DNA from 3 places in the Billgrantia sp. C5P2 genome. Region 1 is predicted to be linked to each of the others. Evidence: predicted binding sites of a transcription regulator. Region 1 holds the regulator's gene; each other region holds the start of a gene.
The links. The regulator LexA, encoded in region 1, represses DNA repair genes until DNA is damaged. The targets are predictions, from matches to a motif close to TACTGTNTANNTANACAGTA.

Region 1 (5,356 bases):
GTCTGCCGTCCGGTCGCCGCGCGCGCCACCTTCAGTGCGTTTTCGGTGGCCTCGGCCCCGCTGTTGGTCAACATGCAGGAAAGCGGATAGGAAACGGGCACGAAGGTGGCCAAGGCTTCGGCAACCTCCAGATAGCCGCGGTGCGGCACGGCATTGAACGCCGAATGCATCAGCGTATCGACCTGCGCCTTTACCGCCTCGACGATGACGGGATGCGAATGGCCCAGGTTGAGTACGCCGATGCCGCCAACGAAGTCGATGTAACGATTGCCGCGCTCATCCCACACCTCGGCATTGCGCCCCCGCTCGATGCAAACGGGATGCACGACACCCAGGGCCTGGCTGATATGAGGAAAGTCCATGTCGAATGCCTGCACTCGTCAAAGGTCAAGTGACCTCAATGAGAACAGACGGCTGGCCCGCTCCACAAACGAAAAAAAGACGCCTATGCATTCCCAAAAGTCATGCTGAAAGGCGTCTTTAACGTACTCGGGCGGGTTTTCAGGTAGATGGAGGTACGACAAAACCCACCCATTCCTGAATGTATGAATCAAAGCCCTTTGGGAGCGAAGATGCCCGGCGCGTTGCGCCAGTAGCCCTTGTAGTCCATGCCGAAGCCGAACACGTAGCGGTCGACCACTTCGAGGCTGCAGTAGTCGGCCTTGAGGCCGGGTACCGACTTGCGGTCGTGGCGCTTGTCCACCAGCACCGCGGTGGAGATGCTGGCCGCCCCCGCCTCGCGGCAGTAGGCGAGTATCGCCGCCAGGGTGGCGCCTTCGTCGAGGATGTCGTCGACGATCACCACGTGGCGATCGGCCATGGGTATCTCCGGCGAGACCCGCCAGAACAGCTCCCCTCCGCGCAGGCCGCCGCGATAGCGGGTGGCGTGGAGGTAATCGACCTCCAGCGGGAAGCCCAGGCGAGTCAACAGGTGGCCGGTGGTGATCAGGCCACCGTTCATCACGCAGTAGAACACCGGTAGCTTGTCCCCCAGGTCGGCAGAGATCTGCTCGGCCATGCGGTCCAGCGCGCGCTCGACCTCCTCATGGCTGATCAGGCAGTCGGCGTTCTCCATGACGTCGCGCATGGAGGCAAGAGATTCGTGAAAATCGGCTTCGAGCTTGGGCATGAAGGACTCGTATCAGTACAGGTAATCGAATGGGTTTCGGTCAGGCAGTTCAGAACGAAGCCATGGCCTCGAGCCGTGCATGCACACGACGCCAGCGCCCCAGCGCCTCGATCGCCTCGATGTCGGGACGGGCCCGGCCGTAGCGCAAGCGCGCCGTCAGGCGTGTGGTCCGTCCTTGGCAGGCTTCCAGCGCCTCGAGCGCAGCGGCGCGGTCGTTGCACACCAGCACCATGTCGCAACCGGCGTTCAGCGCCGCCAGGGCTCGCTCACCCGGCGTACCGGCGAAACCGGCACCTGCCATGCCAAGGTCGTCGGAGAAGATGGTGCCCTTGAAGCCAAGCGACTCGCGCAGCAGGCCCAGCCAACTGCCGGAGAAGCCTGCCGGACGCGAGTCGAAGGCAGAATAGATGACGTGGGCCGGCATGACGCCATCGAGCCGAGAGGCGAGTTCGGCAAAGGGTATCAGGTCGTGCTGACGCAGCGCTTCGAGCGGGCGCTCATCGACCGGCAGCTCCAGGTGCGAATCAGCCGCCACCCCGCCATGTCCGGGAAAGTGCTTGCCCACCGCCGCCATGCCGGCTTCGTGCAGGCCACTGATGAACGCACCGCCCATGGCCGCGACGGCCTGAGGACTGGAGGAGAAACTGCGATCGCCAATTACGCTGGAGATGCCGGTATCGACATCGAGCACCGGGGCAAAGCTGAGATCGAGCCCGCAGGCCGCCATCTCCATGCCTAGAAGCCAGCCGGTATCCAGGCACAACCTCAGGGTCACTTCCGGAGTGGCCTCATAATCCCGGCCGATCCGACCCATGGCGGGTAGACGAGTCACTCCTTCACGGAGCCGCTGAACCCGGCCACCTTCCTGGTCGATGGCCAGCAGCAGTTCGGGGCGAACGCGCCGAATGCTATCGCACAACTCCCGCACTTGCCGCGCATGCTCTACATTGCGGCCGAACAGGATGACACCTCCCACCTCGGGACGCTTGAGCAGCGCGCGCTCTTCTTTGCGTAATGCGGTGCCTTCCAGATCGAGCATCACCGGGCCAAGGGTCTGGGTCATGTTCGGTGTCCTTGGGGCATGAAAGGGAGCTGATTCTAGACTAAAGCCGCCTACGGCAACAGCCATCCATGACACACCTGAACCGAACCTCAGTGGAACCGGCATGCCTGCGCCTTATCTCGTCATTCGTGCAGCCAGACGGGCGTGCCGGGCAGTGCCAGTGCGAAGACCTCCAGCAGTGCCTCGTCACGCATGCGGATACAGCCATGTGAACGAGCCTCACCCATCGGCTGATCCGGCGGTGTGCCGTGTAGATAGATATAGCGCCTCTGTGAGTCGACGTCGCCGCCACGATTGAAATCACGCTCGAGCCCGCACAGCCAGAGGATGCGAGTCAGGATCCAGTCGCGCCCCGGGTGAGCGGCCGCCAGCGCCGCGCTGTAGATCTCGCCGGTGGGGCGCCGGCCCCGAAACACCGTGCCAGCCGGCTGACCGCCGCCGATCGCCGCTCGCACGTAATGCCAGCCCAACGGCGTGCAACCGCTGCCCTCTTGCTGGCCCGTTCCCGCCAGTGCCGTCGACACCGGCCACTCCGCCAGGGGGCGCTCGCCTTGCCACTGGACGAGGCACTGGCGACCGACATCGATCTCGAACCAGTCCCCATCCCGGGGCGGTAAAGCGTCCAGCCGAGGGGTGCGCATATCAGCTCGCCTTGGCCGGCTGCATGGCGGGAGGCGGAGGCAAAGGAGCGTTCATGGCAGCTACCACCACGGGACGCAGACGACGTATCAGGTCGCGCACCGAGACGTGCTCATGGTAGTCCTTCTCCGCAATGTCACGCAGTGCATCGAGGCCGGACAGTGTGAAGATAACCGTGCCGAGGACGAAATGCAGGCGCCAGAACCGCTCGGCATCGGGCAACTCCGGGGTGGCGAGTCGCACCAGCTCGGTAAAGCGAGTGAAGACGCTGCCGTACTCCTCCTGGATATGGCGGCGCAGATGCCCCTGGGCCTGGCTGTAAGCCAACCCCAACAGTTTCATGAAAACCTTGAGGCTATGTTTCTCGGCGGGCACTTCGAGCACGGTGCGTGCCATGGTCTCAAGTAGTTCCTCCAGCGGAATGACACCGCCCGCGTGGCGTGCTTCGAGTTCATCGAGGGCATGATGAAAACGCACGGTGAAGGGATCGAGATAGCGCGAGAAGACCGCCTGTATCAGTGCCTTCTTCGAGCCGAAGTGATAGTTGACCGCGGCGAGGTTGACGCGAGCCTTGCTGGTGATGGTGCGCAGCGAGGTCTCGGCGAAGCCGCGCTCGGCGAACAACACCTCTGCGGTGTCGAGAATGCGCGTGACGGTATCGGTTTGGGCCATGATCAGTTTCCACTGAAAACATCTGTTTTAAACATTACAAAAGTCTACGACATTACGCTTTATCCCTCAACATATGGCGTTCCAGATTCGTTTTAAACATCTTCTGAGCGACTGCCGAGGCGGAACATCACCTTTTACTGTATGGGCTTCCATGCTGTATACTTGACCAATACGGCAGTCGCCACTGGAGTTCGCCATGACACGCCCACTGACCTCGCGCCAGCAGAACGTTTATGACTTCATCGTCAAGACCATGAACGAACTCGGCTATCCGCCAACCCGTGCAGAAATCGCCCGAGCGCTGGGCTTTCGTTCGCCCAATGCCGCCGAGGAACATCTGCGCGCACTGGAGCGCAAGGGCGTGATACGGGTGATTCGTGGCACCTCGCGCGGTATTCGCCTGCCGGCTCAGGAGGTCGATAGCACCCTCAGTGAGCCAGGCAACGAGGGACTGCCCATCATCGGCGAAGTGGCTGCCGGCAGCCCTGTTCTTGCCGCCGAGCACATCGATCGCTATTGCCCCCTGCCCCCGGACTTCTTCACCCCTCGCGCCGACTACCTGCTCAGGGTACGTGGCCTGTCGATGAAGGATGCCGGCATCCTCGAAGGCGACCTGCTGGCGGTACATCGCACCGATCGCGTACGCGACGGCCAGATAGTGGTGGCGCGCCTGGAGGACGAAGTCACGGTCAAGCGCTTCCACCGCCAGGGGCACCATGTGGTGCTGGAAGCCGAGAACGCCGATTTTGCGCCCATCGAGGTGGATCTGCGTCATCAAGAGTTGGAGATCGAGGGTATCGGGGTGGGAGTTATACGCGGCGGCAGCGGCCAAGCTTTGGGTTGATCGCTTCCTGAACTCGACCATACGGCGTTGGAGCTCTCCTCGGAATGCTCATTGACTACAGTCAACTCCGCTTCCTCGTCGAGCTCCGCCTTGTCTGGTCGTCGCTCAGAAAGCGCTCTAGCTGAGCGGAACGACGCCCCCATGAGCCGCAAGATCCTGCATGCCGATTGCGATTGCTTCTACGCCGCGGTGGAGATGCGCGACAACCCCTCTCTCCGTGAGGTGCCGCTGGCGATCGGCGGCAGCGCCGAGGGGCGCGGGGTCATTGCCACCTGCAACTACCCTGCCCGTGCTTACGGCATTCATTCCGCCATGCCGACGGCGCGGGCGCTGCGCCTGTGCCCTCACCTCACTCTGTTGCCCGGCGACTTCGACCGTTACCGCGAGGCTTCACGGCAGCTGCTGGCGATCTTTCACGAGCTGACGCCGCTGGTGGAGCCGCTGTCGCTGGACGAGGCTTTCCTCGACGTCACCGACGTGACCCGCTTTTCGGGCAGTGCCACCTGGATGGCACGCTGGCTGAAGGAGGAGTGCTTCAAGCGGGTGGGTATCACCGTCTCGGTGGGCGCCGCCCCGGCGAAATTCCTGGCCAAGATTGCCAGCGACTGGGAGAAGCCGGACGGCCTTACCGTCATCGCCCCCTCGCAGGTAGACGACTTCCTGCGCGAGCTTCCAGTCACGAAGCTGCACGGCGTTGGTCCGGCCACGGCCAAGCGTCTGCAGACCCTGGAGATCGCCACCTGTGACGATCTGCAGCGCATTCCACTGGAGCGCCTGCTGCAGGAGTTCGGCAAGTTCGGACGACGCCTGTTCGAGCTGGCACGGGGCATCGACGACCGGCCGGTGCGCATCGAGCGCGAGCGAAAGTCGGTGAGCGTGGAGACCACCTTCGCCACCGACCTGCCCGACCTGGCGCACTGCCACACTCAGCTGTCGCCGCTGTGCGAACGCCTCGAGGCGCGCCTGGCTCGTCATGGCCACCCCCCGATCGCCGGCACCTTCGTCAAGG
Region 2 (5,356 bases), 290 kb from region 1:
CGGCGGCGATCAGCCCGGCCTCGAGCAGGGCCTGGGCGGGGGCGTTGCCGCTCTCGAGAGCGGCCTTGAGGGTCGGCCCCTTCCAGTCGCGCAGCGAGAGCATCCACATCAGATGGTCGGGCACTTCGGCGGGCATCGAGACGGCCCCGCAACAGTGCTTGGTCTTGCGCCCGGAATCGCACCAGCAGGGTTCGTTGCGGCCGGGCGGTGCCAAGGGCTCGCAGGTAAAGCCGGCGCGTTCGAGCGGAGTCTGGCTCCACAAGATGGGCGCGAGTGCCTGGGCCATGGCCAGGTCGCCGCCCATCAGCACGGCACCCTCCTCACGCGCCCAGGCCATGAAGGCCGGGTAGCGCTCCTCTTCACGGATGGCTGCCAAGGCACCCGAAGCATAGCCCAGCAGCTGTTCCACCCATACTGCCAGCATCACTCTCTCCGCCAGTTCAAAAGGCGCATATAGTAACAGGGAAGCGTGGTTCGATGCTGCACACAAGCCAGGCATCGCCGCATGGGCTCATTGGCGCGCCCAGGCCAGCAGCGGGCGGGTGCGGGCATGCATGTCGAGGCGCGCCCCCAGGCGCACCAGGTTCCAGTAGTGCCCGTTCAGCGTACGCGACAGCAGCAGCACGTCAGCCGGCGGCTGCAAGCGATCCATGGCCGCCCACACCTTGGGGGTGAGATCGCGCAGACGGCGGTGCACCCGGACGTCGGAGAAGTCCTGCGGGCCGGGTTCGAACAACGGCGCCACCGCTTCGGCGGATTCGCGATAGAGCGCCAGCGGCGCACCCTGCCCCTGGCGGCCACCCAGCCGGCACAGGGCGTCGTCCATGGCCATGGGATCGGCCGCCAAGGTGGCATCGAGCAGTTGCATCGTCGCCTTCAGGTGCGCTTCCGGCACCGCGATCACCGCACCCAGGTCGTAGATCACCAGCCGGCCCTCGGCGTCGACGGCAAAGTTGCCGGCATGCGGATCGGCATGCAGCTCGCCGTAGGTGAAGAGCTCTTCGGTGAGCCAGTCAGCCAGGGTCGCGGCGACACGCTGCCGCTTGGCATCATCCGCCCCTTCCAGCTCGCGTAGCGGCGTGCCCGCCACGTAGCGCATGGCCAGCACCCGCGGGCCGGAAAGAGTGGGTAGTGGCTCGGGAATGAGCAGGTTTGCGACATGCGCATAGCGCTGCCGATAGCGTTCCAGCGCACGCGCCTCGGCATGGTAATCGAGCTCGCTGCGCAGGCTGGCGGCGAGCTCCTCGAACAGGGCGTCCAAACGTGCCTGAGGTACCCTGAGCCAGCGGCCGAGGCGCATGATACGCCTGAGCTGGGCCAGATCACTCTCCAGAATGTCGGCCAGCCCCGGATACTGCACCTTGAGCACCAGCACCTCGCCGCCCCGGGTCACCGCACGGTGCACCTGCCCCATGGAAGCACTGGCGAAGGGCATAGGTTCTATCTCGTGGAAGTGAGCATCGAGTTCGCCATATTGCTCGATCAGGGTACTCCGTATGCCCTCCCAGGGCATGGGCTCGGCCTGGCGCTGCAGGCGCGCCAGCTCGTCGGCGAGATCCGGCGGCAGCAGGTCGTCCCACTGCGCCATGATCTGGGCCAGCTTCATGGCCGGGCCTTTCAACTCGGAGAGCCCCTCGAACAGCGCCTCGCCCAGCGCGCGCCAGTCGGCCTCGCCACCGAGCCGGCTGCGCAGCAGGGTGCCGCCGGTACGCGCCCCGAGACCCAACAGCCGCCGCGTCCTTCCTCGTTCCCGCATGATGGCGCTCTCCTCTCCCTGTTGAACTCCCGCTAGCGCATTGTACAGCTCATGGTGTTTTCGACCTCTGGTCCTGCCGGCCGATAACTGTAAGAATATCCAGAAATGACGCGACTCGACTGCAACGGAAAGGTGACATGCGCCTGATCATCGCCGAAAAACCCAGCCTGGCCCGAGCCATCGCCGAGGCCCTGCCGGGCGGTGCACGCCGTGAGGACGGCGCACTTCACGCCGGTGAAACCATCGTCACCTGGTGCTTGGGCCATCTGCTGGAGCAGGCGCCCCCCGACGCCTACGATCCCGCCTTCAAACAGTGGCGGTTGGACCATCTGCCGATCCTGCCATCTCGCTGGCAGCTCAGTCCGCGCCCCAAGGCCAGGGGACAGCTCGCCGTCATACGCAAGCTGCTCAAGCAGGCTCGGGAAGTGGTGCATGCCGGCGACCCGGACCGGGAGGGGCAACTGCTGGTGCAGGAAGTGATCGAGCACCTAGGCTGGAAGGGGCCCGTGTCGCGCCTGCTGGTCAGCGACCTCAATCGGCCCGCGGTGCAGCGTGCCCTGGCGCGGCTTGAGGACAACGCCCGCTACCAGTCGCTCTACCGTGCCGCCGAGTCGCGTTCCCGCGCCGACTGGCTGTACGGCATCAACTTGACCCGCGCCTGGACCCTGACCGGGCGGCAGGCCGGCCATGACGGCGTGCTTTCGGTGGGTCGGGTGCAGACCCCGGTACTCGGGCTGGTAGTGCGTCGCGACGCCGAGATCCGCGACTTCCGGCCCTACCCCTTTCATGTGCTGTGGGCCGACCTGGCGGTGGCCGGCGGCCAGCTACGCGCCTGGTGGCAGCCCAGAGAGAACCACCGGCTCGACGACCAGGGTCGCCTGCTCGAGCGCGCTCCGGCCGAGGCGCTGGCAGCGCAACTGCCCGGCGCCGAGGGAAAGCTGACCTCGCTCGAGACCCGCCAGAAACGTCAGTCCGCCCCACTGCCCTACTCGCTCTCGGCGCTGCAAGTGGACGCCGCGCGGCGCTTCGGCCTCTCTGCCCAGGCCGTGCTGGACACCTGTCAGCGGCTCTACGAACGACACAAGCTCATTACCTACCCGCGTTCGGACTGTCGCTACCTGCCCGAGGAGCACCTGGCCCAGGCGCGTGCCACCCTGACGAGCGCCTGCAGCCAGGACGAGACCCTGCGCAGCTGGCTGACCGGCGCTGACTTCTCGCTACTCTCCAAGGCCTGGGACGACAAGAAAGTAGGCGCCCACCATGCCCTGGCCCCCACCGGGAAACCGGCCGAACTCGAGCGGCTGGAGCGCGCCGAAGCCGATGTGTTCCGCCTCATCGCGCGCAATGTGCTGGCGCAGTTCTACCCACCACTGGTCGCCCGCGAGGTGAAGGCGGAGTTCACCATCCTCGCCGAGTGCTTTCGGGCCAGCGGCCAGGAACTTCTCCAGCCGGGCTGGAAACCGCTGTTCAGCACACGCGAGGAAGCCCCACCGCTGCCGCCCCTCACGGAGGGCGAAAGCTGCCGGGTCATGGCATGCGAGGTCGAGGACCGCGAGACACGCCCGCCGGAACCCTTCACCGATGCCAGCCTGATCAAGGCGATGATGAACATCGCCCGCTACGTCGACGACCCCGAGGTCAGGCGCACCCTGCGTGAGCATGACGGCTTGGGTACCGAGGCAACCCGCGCCGGCATCATCGAAACGCTGATCGAGCGCGGCTACCTGGTGCGGCAGAAGAAGACGCTGCGCGCCACCCGCCTGGGCAGCGGCCTGATCGCTTCGCTGCCCGAGGCCGCGTCCCGGCCGGAGCGTACCGCGCTATGGGAACAGCGGCTGACGGCCATCGCCGAGCGGGGCGACGACCCGGCACCGTTTCTCTCCGCCCTGATCGAGGACCTGCGCGGCCTGCTGGGCAGTGCCGACGCGAATCGCCTGCGCCAGGCCATGGCCACGGCCCAGGGCGAGGCCGCAGCCGCCGCACCGAAGCGGCGCGGAGCGACGGGCAAGAGCCGGCGCGGCCGCAGCACTGCGGGACGGACACGCCGCAAGCCGCGTACGAGTGCTTGATGGCACGGACTGGCATCCGCCTACCGAGCACCGGTATGCTGCCCCTGTTCGATGACCAAGGCACATCATGAACGACCAGACCCATCTGATCGTAGGCCCCGGCGCCGTGGGCCGGCTGCTGGCCCTGCACCTGGCCGATGTCGCGCCGGTGGTCCTGGCCGGTCGCCGGCCGCTGCCCGCCGAGCAGACACTGACCACGTCGGAAGGCACGCAACGTACGCGGCGCCTCGTTACGCTTGAAATCGACCGACTGCCGCCCGCGCCCCCGACTTTCCTGCACCTGACCACCAAGGCCTATGCCGCCGATGCCGCCTACGCCGCCGCCATGGCTCGGCTGGATGGCGCGCCGACGCTGGTCCTGTGGCAGAACGGCTACCAGGTGCAGCCCGAACTCGACCGTCGTCATCCTGGCCCCGTGCTGTGCGCCTCGACCACCGAAGGTGCCTGGATCAATGACGACGAACGTGTGACCCATGCCGGTCGTGGCATCACCTACATCGGCGATCTCGACAACCGGCACGCCCCATCATGCCGAGAATTGGCCGCCCTGCTCGACCAGGCGGGCCTGGTCGCCGTGGCGGTCGAGGACATCGGCGTACGGCTCTGGCACAAGCTGGTGGTGAACGCCGCCATCAATCCGCTGGTGGCACGCTTTCGCATTCGCAACGGCCAGTTGCGCGACCGTCCTTTTCGGCCCATGGTGGAGAGAATCATCGACGAAGTCGCCACGATAATGGCCGCCGAGGGCATCGCGCCTCCGGCAGCGGGTTGGCACGCCCTGGTATGGCAGGTGGTCGCGGCAACCGCCAACAATCGTGCCTCCATGTTGCAGGACGTGATGGCCGGGCGACCCACCGAACGCCAGGCTATTCTTCAGCCGCTGCTGTCAGCCGCCCATCGGCACGGCATTGCCACCCCCAGCCTGGACGGACTCGACGACTCGCTGGCGCAAAGCAGTACTCAGCCTCAGCGTTGATGAGCCGCCTGGCGAACAGGACGCCCGGCTGCTAAGCTCTTGTAATTAGCTTCGTACGCCCAAGCTAGATGCGCGTTTCGCTTTGAGAGTTCGGGTAAGCGAACCGCTTCGTACAGGGAATGAGTCAGGGAACATGACAACGTGTTTCAGAGGTGCCATCACCTTGGCTGTCGGCCTGACGCTATCGTCTCTCGTGGCCATGGCAGACACGAGCGCGCCCCACGGGGAGAGCGCGCTCCTGTACAGCGAGCCTGCCGCCTATGCCGAGGCCTCGCACGATCTGCTTGCCTCGCTGACGCCGACTTCCCTGAACCGACCCTCCTATGCCAGTAGAACCAGCGACCTGATGTACCTCGACAATGGCGTGGTGCTGGAAGGGGGCGACCTCGAGACGATCGATGGTTATACCTCCGGCTTCCGCGTGACGGCGGGCTTCTCGCCGACAAACCTGCCGCATCTCGATCTCGGAGCCGAGTTCACCTACCGTGAAAGCGACGAGGTCCCGACCCGCTATTCCGACCAGGCCATGCTGGTCAACACCACGACACTGGGCGG
Region 3 (5,356 bases), 1.5 Mb from region 1:
TATTGGCCCGCAGCGCATAGAGCGTCAGCCCCACGGCAATCGCCGCGAGGGAGACCAGGCCCAGGACCATGAACAGCTTCTGTTTGCGTTTAGGCCTCATTGGTGCTTTCACCCCTACTAGTTCGAATCGGTTGCGCCCCGCCGCCGCGCCCGGCCTGATGGGCTTCGCGGCGCACGCGACGCTGCAGTTGGCGCAGCACCTGGCGACGCTCGAAGCGGGCGTGGAGTACGGCGCCCAGCAGCAGCACGGCGGTCAGCCCCCAGGCCGACCAGACGTAGCGCGCGTGCCCGCCCATGGCGAGAAATTCCTGGAAGGTATCGAAAGCCATCAGTTCACCTCCTCGGCCAGCTCGCGCACCCAGCGCTTGCTGGCTTCGCGGCGCAGGATCTCGCTGCGGGTGCGCATCAGGGTCAGGGCGATGAAAAAGCTGTAGAAGCCCAGCACCATGATCAACAGCGGCAACCACATCTGCATCGGCATGGCGGCGCGTCCGGTGACGGTAAAGGTGGCGGGCTGGTGCAGCGTGTACCACCAGTCGACCGAATACTTGATGATCGGGATATTGATCACGCCGACCATGGCCAGCACCGAGGCGGCGCGCGAGGCGCTGTCGCGGCTGGCGAAAGCGCCGCGCAGGGCGATGACACCGAGGTAGAGGAACAGCAGGATCAGCATCGAGGTCAGGCGCGCGTCCCACATCCACCAGGTGCCCCAGGTGGGCACGCCCCACACCGCGCCGGAGAACAGTGCGACGAAGGTCATGGCGGCGCCCAGCGGTGCCATCACGGTCGCGGCCATGTCGGCGATCTTGATCTTCCACACCATGAACACCAGCCCCGTCACCGCCAGGGAGACGAAGATCGATTGGGCCAGAAAAGCGGCCGGCACGTGCACGTAGATGATGCGGAAACTGTTGCCCTGCTGGTAATCGGCCGGGGCGAAGGCCAGCCCCCAGACGGTACCGGTCACGAGCAGGATCAGCGCCGCGGCCCAGAACCAGGGCTGCAGGCGGGCGCTGATGGCATAGAACCACTTGGGGGAACGCAGCTTGTTAATGAAGGCCCACATGCCTCGTCAACCTCTCAACCGTTGATGCTGATGCGCAGCGATGCCGCGATCGCCAGCGGCGCAAGGATCAGGGCCAGCGCCAGCAGCGCGCCGAGAATCGCCAGATGCGCCAGTACGCCATCGCCGAAGATGGCCGCCTGGACGGCCCCGGCACCGAAGATCAGCACCGGAATGTAAAGGGGAAGCACCAGCAGTGACAGCAGCACGCCGCCACGCGAGAGCCCCACCGTCAGCGCCGCTCCGATGGCACCAATCAGGCTGAGACTGGCACTGCCCAGCGCCAGTGAGACGGCCAGCACGAGATAACTGCCCGCCGGCAGCGCCAGCATGACCCCCAGCAAGGGCGCCATCAGCGCCAGGGGCAGGCCGGTCAGCAGCCAGTGTACGGCCACCTTGGCCAGGGCCAGCATCGCCAGAGGCTGAGGGGTCAGCAGCAGTTGCTCCAGCGAGCCGTCGTCGTAATCGGCCCGGAACAGGCTGTCCAGCGACAGCAGGGCCGCCAGCAGTGCCGCCACCCACAGCAGGCCGGGGGCGATGGCCGCCAGCAGCGCCGGATCGGGGGAAATGCCGATCGGGAACAGAGTAATGACGATGGCGAAGAATACCAGGGGGTTCAGCACTTCGCTGCGCCGCCGCAACAGCAGCACCAGGTCCCGCTTAAGCGTTGCCCATACTGCGACCGCGAGGCCGCCGCGAGGTTCCTCGCCAACCACCGCGGCCTCCTCGCTCAATGAGCCTTCAGTTACCGGCATCGGCTCCTCCTCCACCGAGGCGGATGCGACGTAGCTCGGCGCATGGCGTCAGTTCGTGATGCGTGGTGACCAGCACGCTGCCGCCACGGCGGGCATGCTCGACCAGGCGCCGCTCCAGCGCCGCGACACCGTCGCGGTCGATGGCGGTGAAAGGCTCATCGAGCACCCACAGCGGGCGCGGCGTGAGCACCAGCCGGGCCAGCGCCACGCGACGCTGCTGCCCGGCGGAGAGCTGAGCGGCCGGCACGTCTTCGAAACCGACCAGGCCGAGCTCCTCCAGCGCACTCAAGCGAGCCGCCTCACCGCCACGCTGGCCGCCCAGCGCCTGGTACCAGGCGAGGTTCTCCAGCGGCGTCAGCGCCGCCTTCACACCCGGCGCATGGCCCAGGTAGAGCAGGCTCGCCAGGAAGGCGTCGCGCGCCTTGCGCATCGGCCGGTCGTCCCAGAACAGCTCGCCCTCGTAATCCGCCAACTGGCCGGAGAGAATCTTCAGCAGGGTGGTCTTGCCGCTGCCGTTGGGCCCCTCCACACGGACGATCTCTCCCGCGCGGATATCCAGGTCCAAGCCCCGGAACAGCCAGCGATCGTCACGTTCGCAGGCCAGGCTTTGCGCTTGCAGACGCAGGCTCAACGGCACTCTCCAGGCAGGGTAAATTCGACCGAAATGCTACACGGAAAGCCCTGTAGCCGCTAGCGATCAGGGTGCGTCACGGCGCCACCCTTGCCCCAGGTCAAGGTGAAGGGGCATCAGCAAAACTTGCCACTTGCCCATCGCTTGGTATGATGCAAGACACCTGTACATTTCAACAGGGTCGCAAAGAGGGGGAACGCCAATGCCAACGCCTTCCATGCAGTACCTGTACCGCCGCCCCAATCTGCCCATCGCCGACTCATGGGCCGACGTCGATGCCAGCGATCTCGTCGAGGTGCCCCTGCTGGGGGATGTCTCGGCGGGCCTGCCCATCGAAGCCTGCCCCAGCGGCGGCGCCATTCGCGCCCCCGCCTGCATGGTTCGCCGCAACACCTATGCCCTGCGCGTGCGCGGCGACTCGATGATCGACTGCAACATCTTCGATGGCGACGTGATTATCATCGAGCGACAGGAGAGCGCCGAGAATGGCGAAACGGCAGTCGTACTCATCAATCAGCAGGAAGTGACGCTGAAGAAGCTCTACATCGAGAAGAGCGGCGTTCGCCTGCAGCCGGCCAACGAGAACATGGCCCCCATCTATCTGAAAAACAGCGACATCCAGGTGCTCGGCATGGTGATGGGCGTGGTGCGGCAGCAGGATCGGCACGAGCTGACCCACTGATGCGCTATCCGGTGCCCGACCTTTCCCCCGGCCAGAGGTGGGAAAGCGTCACCGAAGTGGAGAAGAGCCGTTTCATTGCCTGGCTCTGCCACGCCCCCGACGCGGCGGCCTTCGCTGCCCTGCTGGCCGAAGCCCGCCGCGTCCATCCCAATGCCAGCCACCACTGCAGCGCCTATATCGCCGGCCCGCCCGGGGAGCAGAACGCCATCGGCTTCTCCGACGACGGCGAACCCGGCGGCACCGCCGGGCGCCCCATGTTCCAGGTGTTGGAAGGCGCCGGGCTGGGCCAGGTGGGCTGCGTGGTGACACGCTATTTCGGCGGCACCAAGCTCGGCACTGGCGGCCTGGCCCGCGCCTACGCCCAGGCCGTGAGCCAAGGACTGGAAACCTTGCCTCGTCGCGAGGAAGTCGAGCGCTACTCGCTGCGCCTCAGGGTCGACTTCGCCGGCGAGGCAGAGGCCCGCGCCTGGCTTGAGAGCCACGACGTGCCGGTCGATACGGCCGAGTACGCCAGCGATGGCGTACTGCTCAGCGTCGGCTGGCCGAGCGACGTCGTGGTCGACCTGGCGCCGCTGGAAGCCCGGCTGCGTGGCAGGCTTGCCTTGATCGAAGGCTAGCCCCGAACCACGCTGCCATTTGCGCGGCGCTGAGCGAGTAGGGTAAACCTTCCAAAGCAACGACCATGCACTTCGTCCCCGCGAATGAGGAGTCTTCATGACGCCGCGTGCCAAGGCGCCACTCGGCGCCCTGTTCTGGGCCTTCACCCGCATCGGCCTGTTCGGCTTCGGCGGCGGACCGGCGATGATTCCCCTGGTGCAGCAGGAGGTGGTCAAGCGTCACGCCTGGCTCAGCGACGAGGAGTTCGCCGACATCCTGGCCATTGCCAATACCCTGCCCGGCCCCATCGCCACCAAGATGCCCGGCTATATCGGCTTTCGGCTGGCCGGCACGCTCGGCTGCGCGGTCGCCGTCAGCGCCGTGATCCTGCCCATGATCGTGGCGATGATCGTGTTGCTCACCACGCTGAGCCGCTATCGCGACGTGGCCTGGATCCGGGGCATGGGCCAGGCCGTGGTGCCGGTGGTCATGGTGATGATGGGACAGCTGACGCTGGATTTCTGGAACAAGTCGCGGCTTGCCCTGGGCTGGATCGCCAGCCTGGTCATGGCAGCGGCAGCCGGTGGCCTGATCTATCTGGCAGGCGTGCATCCCGGACTGATCATCGGCGCGCTGCTGGCGGTTGCCCTGCTGTGCCCACTGCCCAGGCGGCAGGCGAAGCACAAGGAGACGAGCCCTTGATCTACTGGCAACTGTTCCTCGCCTTCTTCATTCCCAATATCGTCGGCTATGGTGGCGGCCCGGCGATCATCCCGCTGATCGAAGCGGAGGTGGTGGGCCGCTACGACTGGATGAACCCCCAGCAGTTCGCCGAGACCCTGGCGCTCGGCAATGCCCTGCCGAGCCCCATCGCCACCAAAATGGCCGGCTACGTGGGCTATGACGTGGCCGGTATCGGCGGTGCCCTGGTCGCCGTGCTGGCCACGGTGATGCCGTCGCTGTTGCTGATGCTGGGCGCCCTGGGCATTCTCTATCGCCATCGCGACTCGCTGCGCGTCAAGCGCATGAGCCAGTGGGTGCGCCCGGTCATCGCCGTGATGATGGCCTGGCTGACGTGGAGTTTCCTCAGCGAAGGGCTGGGCGGTGCCGGCCCTCTGCATACGCTGCTGATCGGCGCGGTCTCCGCAGTCGCCCTGCTACGCTTTCGTACCCATCCGGCGTTCGTGATCCTGGCCGCTCTCGTCTACGGCGGCCTCTTCCTCGGCTGACCCGCGGCCGGGCACCCCATGCGCCGCACTGTTCCGTAACCTGAACGTCAAGGAGCCTCCATGCAGCACGATGCGCACTACTACCCCAGCCCCTCGCGGCGCATGGCCACCTTCGGCAGCCGCGGCATGGTGGCCACTTCGCAGTCCCTGGCCGCGCAGGCCGGCATGCAGATCCTTCAGCAGGGCGGCAATGCTGTGGACGCGGCGATCACCACCGCCGCGGCGCTGACGGTGGTGGAGCCGACCTCGAACGGCCTGGGCAGCGATGCCTTCGCTATCGTCTGGATCGACGGCAAGCTGCATGGCCTGAACGCCAGCGGCCCGGCCCCAATGAAGGCGACCATCGAGGCCGTCCGGGCGCTGGGCCACGAGCGCATGCCCGAACATGGTTTGGTG

Region 2: the regulator LexA is predicted to act here: its motif matches at 1,842-1,861, upstream of ACRWQA_RS13005 (DNA topoisomerase III).
Region 3: the regulator LexA is predicted to act here: its motif matches at 2,614-2,633, upstream of ACRWQA_RS18585 (LexA family protein).

Annotation. Positions count from the first base shown of each region.
Region 1 is NZ_CM128542.1:2,515,998-2,521,353, forward strand. Features, by position in the region: gene ACRWQA_RS11545 (2-aminoadipate transaminase) at 1-362, opposite strand, end outside; gene ACRWQA_RS11550 (hypoxanthine-guanine phosphoribosyltransferase) at 551-1,129, opposite strand; gene nagZ (beta-N-acetylhexosaminidase) at 1,179-2,192, opposite strand; gene ACRWQA_RS11560 (L,D-transpeptidase) at 2,315-2,833, opposite strand; gene ACRWQA_RS11565 (TetR/AcrR family transcriptional regulator) at 2,835-3,503, opposite strand; gene lexA (transcriptional repressor LexA) at 3,700-4,347, shown strand; gene dinB (DNA polymerase IV) at 4,489-5,356, shown strand, end outside.
Region 2 is NZ_CM128542.1:2,803,743-2,809,098, forward strand. Features, by position in the region: gene ACRWQA_RS12995 (SEC-C domain-containing protein) at 1-424, opposite strand, end outside; gene ACRWQA_RS13000 (ABC1 kinase family protein) at 512-1,756, opposite strand; gene ACRWQA_RS13005 (DNA topoisomerase III) at 1,894-3,825, shown strand; gene ACRWQA_RS13010 (ketopantoate reductase family protein) at 3,893-4,801, shown strand; gene ACRWQA_RS13015 (hypothetical protein) at 4,935-5,356, shown strand, end outside.
Region 3 is NZ_CM128542.1:4,003,046-4,008,401, forward strand. Features, by position in the region: gene ccmE (cytochrome c maturation protein CcmE) at 1-100, opposite strand, end outside; gene ccmD (heme exporter protein CcmD) at 90-329, opposite strand; gene ACRWQA_RS18570 (heme ABC transporter permease) at 329-1,069, opposite strand; gene ccmB (heme exporter protein CcmB) at 1,084-1,821, opposite strand; gene ccmA (cytochrome c biogenesis heme-transporting ATPase CcmA) at 1,808-2,452, opposite strand; gene ACRWQA_RS18585 (LexA family protein) at 2,655-3,134, shown strand; gene ACRWQA_RS18590 (IMPACT family protein) at 3,134-3,751, shown strand; gene ACRWQA_RS18595 (chromate transporter) at 3,849-4,433, shown strand; gene ACRWQA_RS18600 (chromate transporter) at 4,430-4,960, shown strand; gene ACRWQA_RS18605 (gamma-glutamyltransferase family protein) at 5,021-5,356, shown strand, end outside.